Regions from separate parts of the Cellulomonas sp. KU4C genome, predicted to be linked through region 3. Evidence: riboswitches for the same ligand, from Rfam matches in the RefSeq annotation. Region 3 holds a riboswitch; each other region holds the start of a gene.
What was found. Region 3 has a riboswitch for S-adenosylmethionine ahead of AC1VL8_RS13655 (LLM class flavin-dependent oxidoreductase). Riboswitches for the same ligand answer to the same signal wherever they lie in the genome.

Region 1 (4,371 bases), 1.9 Mb from region 3:
CGCTCGCGGCGTGCCCGGGCCGAGCCGAGGACGTCCAGGCACACCCGCCCGGCCACGCGGGTCAGCCAGGCGCGCGGGGACACCACGGCCTCGCGGTCGCGCGGGTCCATGCGGTACCAGCGGACGTAGGTCTCCTGGACCGCCTCCTCGGCGTCCGCGAGCGTGCCGAGCATCCGGTAGGCCAGGGCCAGCAGGTGCCGCCGCTCGCCCTCGACCGCGGCCACGAGGGCGTCGTCGTCGGTCACCGGCTCAGCGTGCCCGAGCGGCGAGCCAGGTGGCCAGGGTCGTGGTGGCGGTCCGGACCGCCACCCCGGCGTCGGGCGCGTCGGACGGCACCAGCGCACCGGGCGTGCCCCCGGTGCCGAACGGGTCCGCCGCGGGGTCGACCTGCACCTCGCGGGGGTCGCCGGCGGCGGTGAGCACCCGGCGGACCCAGACGTCGGTGGGCATCCGCTCCGGCCCCGCGACGTCCACCCGACCCGCCTGTCCGCCCGTGCCCGTCGCCAGGTCCGCGAGCACGTCGACCACGTCGTCCACCGCCACGGGCCGCACCACGTCGGCCCCGACCCGGACCCGTCCGTCGACGGTGCCCTGGTCCGCCACCGCGTCGGCGAACTCGAAGAACTGCGTCGCCCGCAGCACCGTCGTCGGGACGTCCCCGGCCACCGCCGCCCGCTCCTGGGCGACCTTCGCCGCGAAGTACGGGTTGCCCGGCACCCGGTCGACCCCCACGACCGACAGCAGCACCGACCGCCGCACCCCGGCGCCGGCCGCGGCGTCCGCGATGTGGACCGCCGACGCCGGGAAGAACTCGCCCGCCCGGGTGAAGTCGGGGGTGTTCGTCGCGTCCACGACGACCTCCGCCCCGGCCACCGCCGCGGCGAGCCCGGCACCCGTCCACGTGTCCACTCCGGTGCGGCGCGACGCGGCCACGGCGTCGTGCCCCCGCCCGCGCAGCACGGTCACCAGCCGCGCCCCGACCAGTCCTGCTCCCCCGACCACCACGATCCGCATGTCCGGTCCCTCCGTCGTGCGGGCCCGGCGGGCCCGCTCACCCCCTGGACGACGCAGCGGCCCACGATGTGAGCGGGTGTGACGCGCGCCACCACTACGTGACGCGTCAGGGGCACTGGACGCCCCGCCGGAGCCGCCCTACTGTGGCCGCACCATCCAGAGCGACCGAGAGACCTGGCTCGACGACGTCGCAGCAACCCCCCTCCCCGTGAGGGTGTGGGTGCTTCCGCCAGGTCCGATGGAGCTGACGATGAGCAGTCACGACGTACCCGTGCACCCGCACGACCTCGACCACCCGCGCGCCGCCGTGGTCGACGGCCTCGGCGCCGTCGACCGGCCGACCGTGTCCTTCGAGCTGTTCCCGCCCCGGAACCCCGACGCCGCGCCGCGGCTGTGGTCGACCGTGCAGCAGCTCGCCGCCGTCCGGCCCGACTTCGTCTCGGTCACCTACGGCGCGTCCGGCAGCACGCGGGACACCACCCGCGCCCTCGTCCGCCGCCTGCTGCGGGAGACCTCGCTGAACCCGATCGCCCACCTCACGTGCGTCGCCGCGTCGCGGGAGGACCTGGCCGCGACCGTCGAGGAGTTCCTGGACGAGGGCGTGCGGTCGTTCCTGGCGCTGCGCGGCGACCCGCCCGCCGACGGCTCCTGGGCCCCGCACCCCGACGGCCTGCCCACCGCGGCCGCCCTGGTCCGCCTGCTCCGCGAGGTCGAGGCCCGTCGCTGCGCGAGCAGCCCCGCGCAGGCGGTCCGCGCCGCGACCCGGCACCTGTCCGTCGCCGTCGCGGCGTTCCCCCGGGGCAACCCCGGAGCCGGCAGCACGCGGGAGCAGGACGTCGCGGCGCTGCTGGCCAAGCAGGAGGCCGGCGCGGACTTCGCGATCACCCAGGTGTTCTACGACGCCGCGTCCTACCGCGAGCTGCTGGAGCTCGCCCGCGACGCGGGCGTCACGATCCCGGTGATCCCGGGGATCATCCCGATGACCGACCCCGCCCGGCTGCGCCGCGTGGCCCAGCTGACCGGGGTGCCCGTCCCCGCGGACGTCCTGGACCGGCTCGACGCGTTCGACGGCGACGACCCCGCGGACGTCGCGCGGCGGCACCGCGTGGGCACCCGGCTCGGCGTCGACCTCGCGCACGCCGTGCTCGACGGCGGCGCGCCGGGGATCCACCTCTACACGTTCAACACCCACGGCCCCGCGCTCGACCTCCTCGAGGGCGCCGGCCTGGGTGGCGACGGGCCGCCCGCGCGCGCCGCCGTCGCGACCGACGACCACCTGACCCCTGTCCCCACCACCTGAGGCGAGAGATGACCGAGCAGACCCACCCCTTCCCGTCCGGCACCGTCCTGGGCTACCCGCGCATCGGACCCCGCCGGGAAGCTGAAGAAGGCCCTGGAGGCGTTCTGGGCCGGCCGCGCGAGCGCCGAGGAGGTCGAGGCCACCGCCGCGGACCTGCGCCGCCGGACCCGCACCCGGCTCGCGGAGCTCGGGCTCGACACCCGGCTCCCCGCCATCCCGAGCGCGTTCTCCTTCTACGACCAGGTGCTCGACGCGACCGCCGTGCTCGGCGCCGTGCCGGAGCGGTTCGCCGACCTGGCGACCGACGGCGCCCTGGACCTCGCGGGCTACTCCACGGTGGCGCGCGGCCGCGGCGACGACCTGCCGCTCGAGATGACCAAGTGGTTCGACTCGAACTACCACTACCTGGTCCCGGAGATCGGCCCGGCGACGGCCTTCCGGTACGCGAGCGACCGCCCGGTGCGCGAGTTCGCCGAGGGCCTCGCCGACGGCGTGCTGACCCGACCGGTGCTCGTCGGACCGGTGACGTACCTGGCGCTCGCGAAGCCCACCGAGGACGCCCCCGAGGGCTTCCACCCGCTGGACCGGCTCGCCGACGTGCTGCCCGTGTACGTCGAGCTGCTCCGCGACCTCGCGCGGGCCGGCGCGACCTGGGTGCAGCTGGACGAGCCGGCGCTGGTGTCCGACTCCACGGGTGTGCCCGCCGACCGCCTGCTCGCCGCCGCGGCGGAGGCGTACCGCGTGCTCGCGACCGACCTGCCCGCCGCCGAGCGGCCCGCGGTGCTGGTGGCCGCCCCGTACGGCGACCTGCGCGACGCGCTGCCGGTGCTCGCGGCCACCGACGTCGAGGGCCTGGCGCTCGACCTCGTCCGCGGCTCCGTCCCGGCGGGACCCGTCCCCGGGCTGGCGGGCAAGGTGCTGGTCGGCGGCGTCGTCGACGGTCACAACATCTGGCGCGCGGACCTCGACGCGGCGCTCGGCGGCCTGGAGCGGCTGGAGGGCCTGGGCGCCCGCCAGGTCGCGGTCGGCACGTCCACGTCGCTGTTCCACGTGCCGCACGACGTCGAGGACGAGCCGCAGCTCGACCCGACGCTGCGGTCCTGGCTCGCGTTCGCCGACCAGAAGACCGTCGAGGTCGTCACGCTCGCGACCGGCCTGACCGAGGGCCGCGAGGCCGTGCACGCCGAGCTGCTCGCGGCCGCCGACGCGCGCCGCTCGCGTGCCGAGGCGCCCGGCGTGGTCCGGCCCGAGGTCCGCGACCGGCTCGCCGGCCTGTCCGCCGACGCGTTCCGCCGCGGCGACTTCGAGACCCGTCGCGCCGCGCAGGCCGAGCGGCTCCGGCTGCCGGCGCTGCCGACGACGACGATCGGCTCGTTCCCGCAGACCCCGGAGATCCGGCACGCCCGCGCCGCGTTCACGCGGGGTGACCTGACCACCGAGCAGTACGAGGACGAGATGCGCGCCGAGGTGCGCCGCGTCGTCGAGCTGCAGGAGCAGATCGGCCTGGACGTGCTGGTGCACGGCGAGCCCGAGCGCAACGACATGGTGCAGTACTTCGCCGAGAACCTCGACGGGTTCGCGGTCACCCGCAACGGCTGGGTGCAGTCGTACGGGTCGCGCTGCACCCGGCCGTCGATCCTCTGGGGCGACGTGTCCCGCCCGGCGCCGATCACCGTGCCGTGGACCACCTACACCCAGTCGCTCACCCCGAAGCCGGTCAAGGGCATGCTCACCGGCCCGGTGACGATCCTCGCCTGGTCGTTCGTCCGCGACGACCAGCCGCTGGCCGACACCGCCAACCAGGTCGCCCTGGCACTGCGCGACGAGATCGCCGACCTGGAGGCCGCGGGCACCGCGATCGTGCAGGTCGACGAGCCCGCCCTGCGCGAGCTGCTGCCGCTGCGCGCCGACGACCACGCCGCGTACCTCGACTGGTCGGTGGCGTCGTTCCGGCTCGCGACCGCGGGGGTGCGCCCGGACACGCAGATCCACACGCACCTGTGCTACTCGGAGTTCGGCGAGATCTTCGCGGCGATCGACGGCCTGGACGCCGACGT
Region 2 (4,371 bases), 2.4 Mb from region 3:
TCGCCGCGTCCGGCCGCGACCGCGCGGACGTGCGGGTGCTGCTCGACCTCGAGGTCGTCGTGGCCGCCGACGAGGTCACGGCGCGCCGCAAGCGGTCGCAGCTGGAGTACCTGGACGCGCTCGCCGGGCTGGGCTGGTCGCCCGCCGCGACCCGGGTGGTGACGACCGGCGACCGCCTGGTGGCCGAGGTCCGCGAGCTGGCCCGCCGCGCGGGTGTCGACGGGGTGGTCCTGCACCCGCTGTCCGGCGGCCCGGCCGCGGCCGCGGACCTCCGGTCCCTGGTGGCCTGACCCCGGGCGGCCACCCCCGAGGGGCCCGACCCGGGTGCGTGGAGTGATCCTGCTCGGCACGCCGAGCGTGTCGGTCAGGACCACTCCACCGGAGGCCGGCTCGGGGGTGGCCCGGTCAGGTCAGGTGGTCGAGGGCCCGGGCGAGGTCGTCGCGGAGGTCGGCGGGGTCCTCGAGACCGACGGACAGGCGGACCGTGGACTCCGCGATGCCGACCGCCGCGCGGCCCGCCGGGCCGAGCTTGCGGTGCGTGGTGGTCGCGGGGTGCGTGACCATCGACTTCGCGTCGCCGAGGTTGTTCGAGATGTCGATGACCCGCAGCGCGTCGAGGACGCCGAACGTCGTCTTCTTCGCCACGTCCGGCGTCGCGCCCTCGGGAACCCGCAGGTCGAACGTGACGACCGTGCCGCCGCCGTCCTGCTGGGCGAGCGCCAGGGCGTGCTGCGGGTGCGACGGCAGGTACGGGTAGCGGACCTGCGCGACCGCCGGGTGCTGCTCGAGCCAGCCGGCCAGCGTCAGCGCGGAGGCGGTCTGGTGCCGGACGCGCAGGGACAGCGTCTCCAGGCCCTTGAGCAGCACCCACGCGTTGAAGGCGCTCATCGACGGGCCGGTGTTGCGGATCAGGGTCTGCACCGGGCCGTGCACGAACGCGTCGGTGCCGAGGATCGCCCCGCCGAGCACCCGCCCCTGGCCGTCGATGTGCTTGGTCGCGGAGTACACGACGACGTCCGCGCCGAACTGCAGCGGCTTCGACAGCACCGGGGTGGCGAACACGTTGTCGACGACGACCACCGCGCCCGCCGCGTGCGCGAGCCGGCTGACCGTGGCGATGTCGACGAGGTCCTGCATCGGGTTCGACGGGGTCTCGAAGAACACGACGTCCGCGGGCGTCGACAGCGCCGCCTCCCACTGCTCCGGGACGTGGCCGTCGACGTAGTCGGTGCGCACGCCCCAGCCCGCGAGGATCTCGTCGAAGATGACGACCGACGACCCGAACAGGGCGCGCGCCGCGACGACGCGCGACCCGGACCGGACGAGCGCGGCCAGCGCCGTGAACACCGCCGACATGCCGGACGCGGTCGCGTAGCAGGCCTCGGCTCCCTCGAGCAGCCGCAGCCGCTCCTCGAACGTCGACACCGTCGGGTTGCCGTACCGGGAGTAGAGGAACCGGTCGGCCTCGCCGGCGAACGCGGCCTCGGCGTCGGCGGCGCGGTCGTAGACGTAGCCCTGGGTGAGGAAGAGCGCCTCGGAGGTCTCCTGGAACGCCGTGCGGACCTGGCCGCCGCGCACGGCGAGCGTGTCGGGGCGCAGGGTGTCGCGGGGGAACCGCGGGTCCTGCCAGTCGCCGGGGCCGGGCGCGGGAGAGGGAGCGGGGGTGGGCGCGGTCACGCGGACCGCCACGGCAGGCCGGCGGCGCGCCAGCCCCAGTGGCCCCGCTGCCCGTCGGGGCCGACGTCGCCCTCGAACCCGCTGAGCACGTTGTACGCCGGACCCAGGCCCGCCGCGGTGGCGGTGGTCGCGGCGGCGACGGACCGCACGCCGGACCGGCACAGGAACACGACCGGGCGCGGCTCGTCGGCGGTGATCCCGGCGGCGGCGAGCTCGTCGAGGAACGTCGGGTTGGGGCGGCCGAACGCGTCGGTCCACTGGACGAACGCGGTCCGGTCCTGCGCGTCGAGGTCCGCGGTGTCCGGGACGCCGATGCCCTGCCACTCGCCCTCGGTGCGGACGTCGACCAGGACGGCGCGCTCGTCGGACGCGAGCAGGTCCCAGGCCTCCTGCGGGGTGAGGTCGCCGGCGTAGCCGGGCCCGTCCCCGTGTCCGTGCTGCGCGCTCACAGCGGGCGCACCGCGGGCGTCGCGGCGGCGGGCAGCACCACGGCCTGCGCGACGATGACGCGCTCGCCGTCGTGGGTCGCGGCGGGGCCGCCGTGCAGCTCGTAGCCCTCGGCGAGGGCCGCGCTCACCCGCTCGCAGAACGAGCGGTCGTCGGGTCCCGTCAGCAGCCGGTAGCGCAGGCGGTCGTCGGTGTCGGTCATGCGTCTCCTCCATCGGACCTGGCGGAAGCACCCTCGGCCGGCCCCGTGCACGGGGCACAGGACCGCGGGTTGCTGCGGCGTCGACGAGCCAGATCTCTCGGCCGCTCTGGATGGTGCGGCGATGCTACGCCATGCCGCCGCGGGGGTGCTTCACCCGGGTCGCAGGGTGGACAGGTGTTGACACGTCCGGGCGGGCGCTCCCTATCCTCGGGGCAGGTCATGAGTGCCAGCACTGAGCCCCGGCTTGCTGGCCGGCAACCCTCCCTCCGCGGCGGGGTGCCCCGGGTGACGACCTGGCCGTCCACCGTTCGGTGGCCGGCAAGCGCGGGGTGACCCGGCCGTACCCGGGCCCCCACCGATTCCTCTCGGGGGTAGTCCCATGTCCGTCGCCACCACCGCCACCTGTGCCACGACCGAGGCGCCCGACCGCGCCCTGCTGCCCGTCGTCGGCGCCGACACCCGCGTGCCGCTCGTCGACGGCCGGTCCGTCACGTACGCGAACCTCGACTACGCGGCGTCCGCGCCGGCGCTCGAGGCCGTCGCGGCGCGGGTCGTCGAGGTGCTGCCGCTGTACGCGTCGGTGCACCGCGGCGCCGGGTACCTGTCGCAGGTGTCCACGGCGCTGTACGAGTCGTCCCGGGCGACCGTCGCCCGGTTCGTCGGCGCGCGCCCCGACGACGTCGCCGTCATCACCCGCAACACCACCGACGCGCTGAACCTGCTGGCCGGCTGCGTGCCGGACGGCGGCCGGGTGCTGGTGCTGGACGTCGAGCACCACGCGAACCTGCTGCCCTGGGTCAGCGCGTTCCGGGACACGGGTCGCACGGCGACCATCCTGCCCGCGGCGCCGACCGTGGCCGCGACGCTGGTCGCGCTGCGTGACGAGCTTGCGCGCCGTCCGTACGCCCTGGTCACGCTCACGGGCGCGTCCAACGTGACCGGGGAGGCGCTGCCGCTGACGTCGGTCGTGGCGCTCGCGCAGGAGGCGGGGGCGCGCGTGGCCGTCGACGGCGCGCAGCTGCTCCCGCACCGGGCGTTCTCGCTCGCGGAGTCGGGCGTGGACTACGTCGCGTTCTCCGGGCACAAGACGTACGCGCCGTTCGGGGCGGGCGCGCTCGTGGGTCGCCGCGACTGGCTGGACGCGGGGACGCCGTACCTGGCCGGCGGCGGCGCGGTGCGCGACGTGCGCACCGACCGGACGCTGTGGCAGCCGGCGCCGGCGCGGCACGAGGGCGGCTCGCCGAACGTGCTCGGCGCCGTCGCGCTGGCCCAGGCCTGCGACACCCTGCAGGCCCTGCCGGCCGGTGCGCTCGCGGCCCACGAGGAGGCGCTGCGCGACAGGCTCGTCACCGGGCTCGCCACGGTGCCCGGCGCCCGGGTGCTGCGCCTGTGGTCGGACTCGACCGACCCGGTGGGCGTCGTGTCGTTCACGGTCGGCGACCACGACTCCGGGCTCGTCGCCGCCTACCTGTCCGCCGAGCACGGCATCGGGGTGCGCGACGGCCGGTTCTGCGCGCACCCGCTGCTGGCCCGGGTCGGCGTGGACGGCGGGGCGCTGCGCGCCTCGGTGGGCGTCGGCAGCACGGCGGAGACGGTCGACCGGCTGGTCGCGGGGCTGCTCGCGTTCGTGGCCGACGGGCCGCGCGCCCGGTACGAGGTCGTCGACGGCTGCTGGACCGTCGCCGGCGACACCCGGCCGCGCCCGGCGGTCTCCGGGATCGACGCGATCGCCGCCACCGCCGCCGCGGCGTGCGGTCCCGCCGTCGAGGACTGACGTGCTGCCCCGGACCGGTCCGAGCAGGGGACGGTCCGGTCCGGGGCCCGCAGGCGGTCAGTCGGCGGGGACGGTGCGCGGCCCGGCCCAGGCGCGCAGGCGCGCGACGGGCTCGGCCATCACGCGGGACAGCGGGCGGGTGCCGCGCGCCTCGGCGAGCACGTCCGCCGCACCCGGCGGGCGTCCGCCCTCGTGCGCGGTGTAGGTCGCGGCGACGACGGCCTGCTCGATCTCCGCACCCGAGAACCCGTCGGTGGCCAGCACCAGGTCG
Region 3 (4,371 bases):
CGCGGGCGTAGTACCGCTCGAGGTAGTACTGGGCGACGGTCAGCACCGTGGTGGTCGCGAGGTACCAGATCGCCGCGACCAGCAGCAGCGGGACGACCCGCTGGTTGCGGCCGTAGATCACCCCGACCGTGTAGAAGAGCTCGCCGTACGCCAGCACGTAGACGACGGACGTGCCCTTGAGCAGGCCGATGATCTCGTTGACCGACGTCGGGACGACGGTGCGCATCGCCTGCGGCAGCACGATCCGGCGCTGCTGGCGGCCACGCGGCAGGCCCAGCGCAGCGGCGGCCTCGTGCTGGCCCTGGTCGACGCCGAGGATGCCGGCCCGGACGATCTCCGCGGAGTACGCCGCCTGCGCCAGCCCGAGCCCGAGCACCGCGGCGCCGAACTTGTCCACCACGTCGAGGGTGTCGAACGCCAGGAACGACGGCCCGAACGGGATGCCCAGCGACAGCTCCGGGTAGAGGTACGCGAGGTTGTACCAGAGCAGCAGCTGCAGGATCAGCGGCACCGACCGGAACACCCAGGAGTACGCCCAGGACACCGACCGCAGCAGCGGCGACCGGGACAGCCGCATCAGCGCGAGCACCGTGCCCAGGCCGAACCCGATCACGCCCGCCACCGCGGTCAGCCGCACCGTGGCCCACACGCCCTCGAGCACCGACGGCCAGGTCAGGTACTGCGCGACGACGTCCCACTCCCACTGCGGGTTGGTCAGCAGCGAGCTGAGCACCATCGCGAGCAGCACCGCGACCCCGGCCGTGGCGACCCAGCGACCCGGGTGCCGCGCGGGGACCACGGGCAGGTCGGCGAGCTCGGCGACGGTCGCGGGCGGCACGGCCGCCACGGGCCGGTCGACGACGGCGCTCACGGGGTCACCAGCCACTTCTCGAAGGCGTGCGGGACGACGTCGGCCGGGTACGCCGCCGGGTCGAACAGCGCGGTGTAGCCGGCCGCGAGGTACAGGCCGACGGCCTCCGGCTGCCGCGGACCCGTGGTCAGGTACAGGCGCGGGTAGCCGCGGTCGGCGGCGCGCTGCTCCAGCTCGGTCAGGACGACGCGCGCCAGGCCGCGGCGCCGGTGCTCGGCGTGCGTCCAGATCCGCTTGAGCTCGGCCGTGGGCACCGCCGGGGCGCCCGCCGCGTCACGGGTGCCGGGCCGGGCCAACAGGGCCGGGTCGCCGTGCTCGGGCTCGGTCCGGCGCCGGAACGCGCCGCCCGCGACCGGCCGCCCGTCCTCCAGCACGAGCACGAGCTCGCCGTCCGGCGGGGCGAACTCCTGCGCGCCGTAGTGCTCCAGCTCGTCGCGGAGCTGCGCGGGCGTGAGCACGCCGGTGTAGCGGGTGCTGTACTCGTGCGCCAGGCCGTCCAGCAGCGGACCCACCAGCGGGTCGTGCAGGCGCACCGCGCGCACCTGGAGGCGCGCGGGGTCGACGGGACGGTGCACGTCGGTGGGACGGTGCAGGTCGGTGGTGGTCATCGGGTCACCTCGGGTCGGGCGGAGTCGGCGAGGGCGGGCGTGCGGGAGGCACCGGCGGGCGCAGGTGCACCGGCGGGCGCAGGTGCACGGGCGGGTGCGGGTCGAGGGCGCACGAGGCCGGTCCCCTGGAGCGCGGGCACCACCCGCTCCACGAGGACGTCGAGGTCGGCCTCGGGCGAGGTCGGGCGCACCACGACCCCGTCGGCGGCACCCGCACGGACCCAGTCGACGACCAGCGCGGCGAGCTGCTCCCCCGTGCCGGCGAGCACCAGTCCCCGCGCACCCGCGCCCCGCGCACCCGGGCCCAACGCACTCGCGCCGAGGTCGGGGCGCTCCGTCGCGCGCACCAGGTCGAGCCGGGCGACGGCGCTGTCGTGGTCGTCCGCGAGGGCGACGTCCACGTCGACCAGCACCCGCACGTCGTCGGCGGGTCGCCCGGCCGCGACGGCCGCCGACCGCACCAGCGCCCGCAGGCGGCCCGCCTCGTCGGGGTCCGCGGCGGTGACGCGGGCGACGTCGGCGTGCCGGCCCGCGACCTCCGCGGACGCACCGCCGGACACGGGGACGACCACGACCGGCCGGGTGGCGTCACCGGGGCCGGGCGCCGTCCGGCCGCGGACCGCGAACCGGACGCCCTCGTGGTCGACGTGGAACCGACCCTCGGGGTCGAGCCGCACCGCGCCCACGTCCTCGGCGCCCTCCCACACGGCGTCGACCTGCCGCACCGCGGCCTCGGCGTGCGCGGCCCACACCTGCTCGTCGAGGTCGGCGCCCGGTGCCGGGGCGGACAGCTGCCACCCCGCCGACGCCCGACCGGCGCGCTGCACCCCGCGGACGGCGGCCGCGAGGTGCGCGGGCTCGACCTCGCGGTGCGGCACCCCGGCGACCAGCACCGTCCGCAGCGCGAGCGGCGCGACCCGGGCGGCCGCCACCGCGGCGTCCAGGCGGCCCGGGACCTGACGGCGGCCCGGGTGCAGCAGCAGGGCGTCGCCGAGCACGACGAGGTCCACCAGCCCGCGGTCGGCGCGGTGCACCAGGCGGGCCAGCCGCTCGCCGTCGAACGGGCGGGCCGCGACCGCACCCTGCGGCCCGTGGCCGCCGGGGCGGGCGCCGACGGCGGTCAGGTCGAGGCCGAGCAGGGCGGTCCGGCGCTCGCTGCCGGGCGGGTCGCGGTGGTCGCGACCGGCGGGTCGCGCGGTGGGGCTGGGCATGACGGCTCCGTTCGAGGGCGTCCGGGGTCGCCGGCGCGCGGCGACGCGCACCGGGACCGGTGGGACGAGCGGGTGCGCCCGGCGGGCGGGCGTGAGGTCCCCGAGGGCGGGGATGGCGGACGCGCGGTGGCGCGGGCTCGCGGTGTCAGGGCTACCGGTCGGGGCCGGGCCGGGTCACGGCCGACCGGGCGCCGACGGGTGGCGCTGCTCGCGGAGGGAGGTCAGCGACAGCGACAGCGGGCCGCGTGGGGCCCGGGCTGCGCGGCGGCACGCAGGGAGGAGGTGGTCTGCGCCACCGTGCTCCGGCTCATGCTGTCTCCTTCGTGCACCCGCCGCGGCGGGCTCGCGTGTTGCCGGCTGCCGGTCGGCAGCGGGCCTGGTCCTCACCCGGGGCACCCACCCGCGCGGGGGGTTGCCGTCCGACCAGCCGGGGCTACGCGTCGGAACTCATGACCTGCCGGGCCCCGCAGCCGGCCACCGGGGTGGTGGCGGCGACGTGATCCGGTGCCGGGGAACATACGAACCCCCGGCGACCGCGTCAACGATCCGGCCGTCCGTCTCGCATTCCGGAGCGTTGTCACGGGACGAAGGTCCCGGGCAGGACGCACGGTCCCGGATCGTGAGAAGTCGGGGTCCGGTGCTCGGTCCCGGCGCCGCGCCCTGCTACAACACCGCCGAGGTCGAGAGTCCCAGCGCCAAGCCCCGGCTGGCTGGGCAGCAACCCCACGTCACGGCGGGGTGCTCCGGGAGATGACCTGGCCGTCGGCCGGGCGCCCGCGACGTGGTGCCCGCTCCGCCGCACGGCAACCGTGATCGACACCCTTGCGAGGCACTCCATGACGTCCCGTCCCCCTGCCGTCGTCGCCGTCTCCGGCAACCCGCGCCCCGGCTCGCGCACCCTGCTCGCCGCGCGCACCGCCGCCGACCGCCTGGCCGCGCTGCTCGGCGCCGACGCGCTCGACGCGATCGACCTCGCGGAGCTCGCGGGAGAGCTGCTGGCCCCCGTCCACCCCGCCGCCGACGCCGCGCTCGCCCGCCTGGCCGTCGCGGACGTCGCGGTGGTCGCCACCCCCGTCTACAAGGCCTCCTACACCGGGCTGCTCAAGGCGTTCCTCGACCTGTACGGGCCCGACGGCCTCGCGGGCGTCGTCGTCGTGCCGCTGGTCGTCTCGGGGAACCCCGCCCACGCGCTCGTCGGCGAGGTGCACCTGCGGCCCGTCCTCGTCGAGCTCGGCGCCGTCGTCCCCACCCGGTCGCTGACCGTCACCGAGGCGCAGCTCGCCGACCTGGACGGCGTCGTGGACGCCTGGCTGCTGCGGGCCGAGCCGGCGCTGCTGCGCGCGGTCGGCGCCGGTGCGGCCCGGGGCACCGTCGGCGCCGGGGCGGTGGCCCGGTGACCGCCGAGCGCGCGGACCTGTCCGCGTTCGAGCGGCTGCTGGCCGAGCAGGACGAGCCGCAGCTCGACGCCCAGCAGTTCAAGTCCGTGTTCCGCCGGCACCCCGCGGGCGTCGCGGTCGTGGCGCTGCGGCACGAGGGCCGGCCGGTCGGGTTCACCGCGACCTCCGTCATCTCCGTGTCCGCGGCGCCGCCGCTGCTGGCGTTCTCGCTCGCGTCGACCTCGTCCTCCTGGGCCGCCGTCTCCGCCGCGCCGACGCTCGCGGTCAGCTTCCTGGCGGACCAC

Region 1: it holds a riboswitch for S-adenosylmethionine, as region 3 does, so the genes downstream of both, AC1VL8_RS04700 (methylenetetrahydrofolate reductase) here and AC1VL8_RS13655 (LLM class flavin-dependent oxidoreductase) in region 3, are expected to answer to the same signal.
Region 2: it holds a riboswitch for S-adenosylmethionine, as region 3 does, so the genes downstream of both, AC1VL8_RS02205 (DUF1737 domain-containing protein) here and AC1VL8_RS13655 (LLM class flavin-dependent oxidoreductase) in region 3, are expected to answer to the same signal.

Annotation. Positions count from the first base shown of each region.
Region 1 covers NZ_CP200322.1:992,474-996,844, forward strand. The annotation lists gene sigJ (RNA polymerase sigma factor SigJ) at 1-245, opposite strand, end outside; gene AC1VL8_RS04695 (SDR family oxidoreductase) at 250-1,014, opposite strand; SAM riboswitch class I at 1,164-1,259, shown strand; gene AC1VL8_RS04700 (methylenetetrahydrofolate reductase) at 1,265-2,314, shown strand; partial or broken gene metE (5-methyltetrahydropteroyltriglutamate--homocysteine S-methyltransferase) at 2,323-4,371, shown strand, end outside.
Region 2 covers NZ_CP200322.1:467,923-472,293, reverse strand. The annotation lists gene AC1VL8_RS02220 (hypothetical protein) at 1-290, shown strand, start outside; gene AC1VL8_RS02215 (O-succinylhomoserine sulfhydrylase) at 406-1,677, opposite strand; gene AC1VL8_RS02210 (rhodanese-like domain-containing protein) at 1,674-2,126, opposite strand; partial or broken gene AC1VL8_RS02205 (DUF1737 domain-containing protein) at 2,138-2,326, opposite strand; SAM riboswitch class I at 2,333-2,443, opposite strand; SAM riboswitch class IV at 2,542-2,657, shown strand; gene AC1VL8_RS02200 (aminotransferase class V-fold PLP-dependent enzyme) at 2,706-4,100, shown strand; gene AC1VL8_RS02195 (AAA family ATPase) at 4,158-4,371, opposite strand, start outside.
Region 3 covers NZ_CP200322.1:2,896,165-2,900,535, reverse strand. The annotation lists gene AC1VL8_RS13665 (amino acid ABC transporter permease) at 1-871, opposite strand, end outside; gene AC1VL8_RS13660 (GNAT family N-acetyltransferase) at 868-1,479, opposite strand; gene AC1VL8_RS13655 (LLM class flavin-dependent oxidoreductase) at 1,476-2,690, opposite strand; SAM riboswitch class IV at 3,032-3,145, opposite strand; SAM riboswitch class IV at 3,369-3,465, shown strand; gene AC1VL8_RS13650 (NADPH-dependent FMN reductase) at 3,527-4,087, shown strand; gene AC1VL8_RS13645 (flavin reductase family protein) at 4,084-4,371, shown strand, end outside.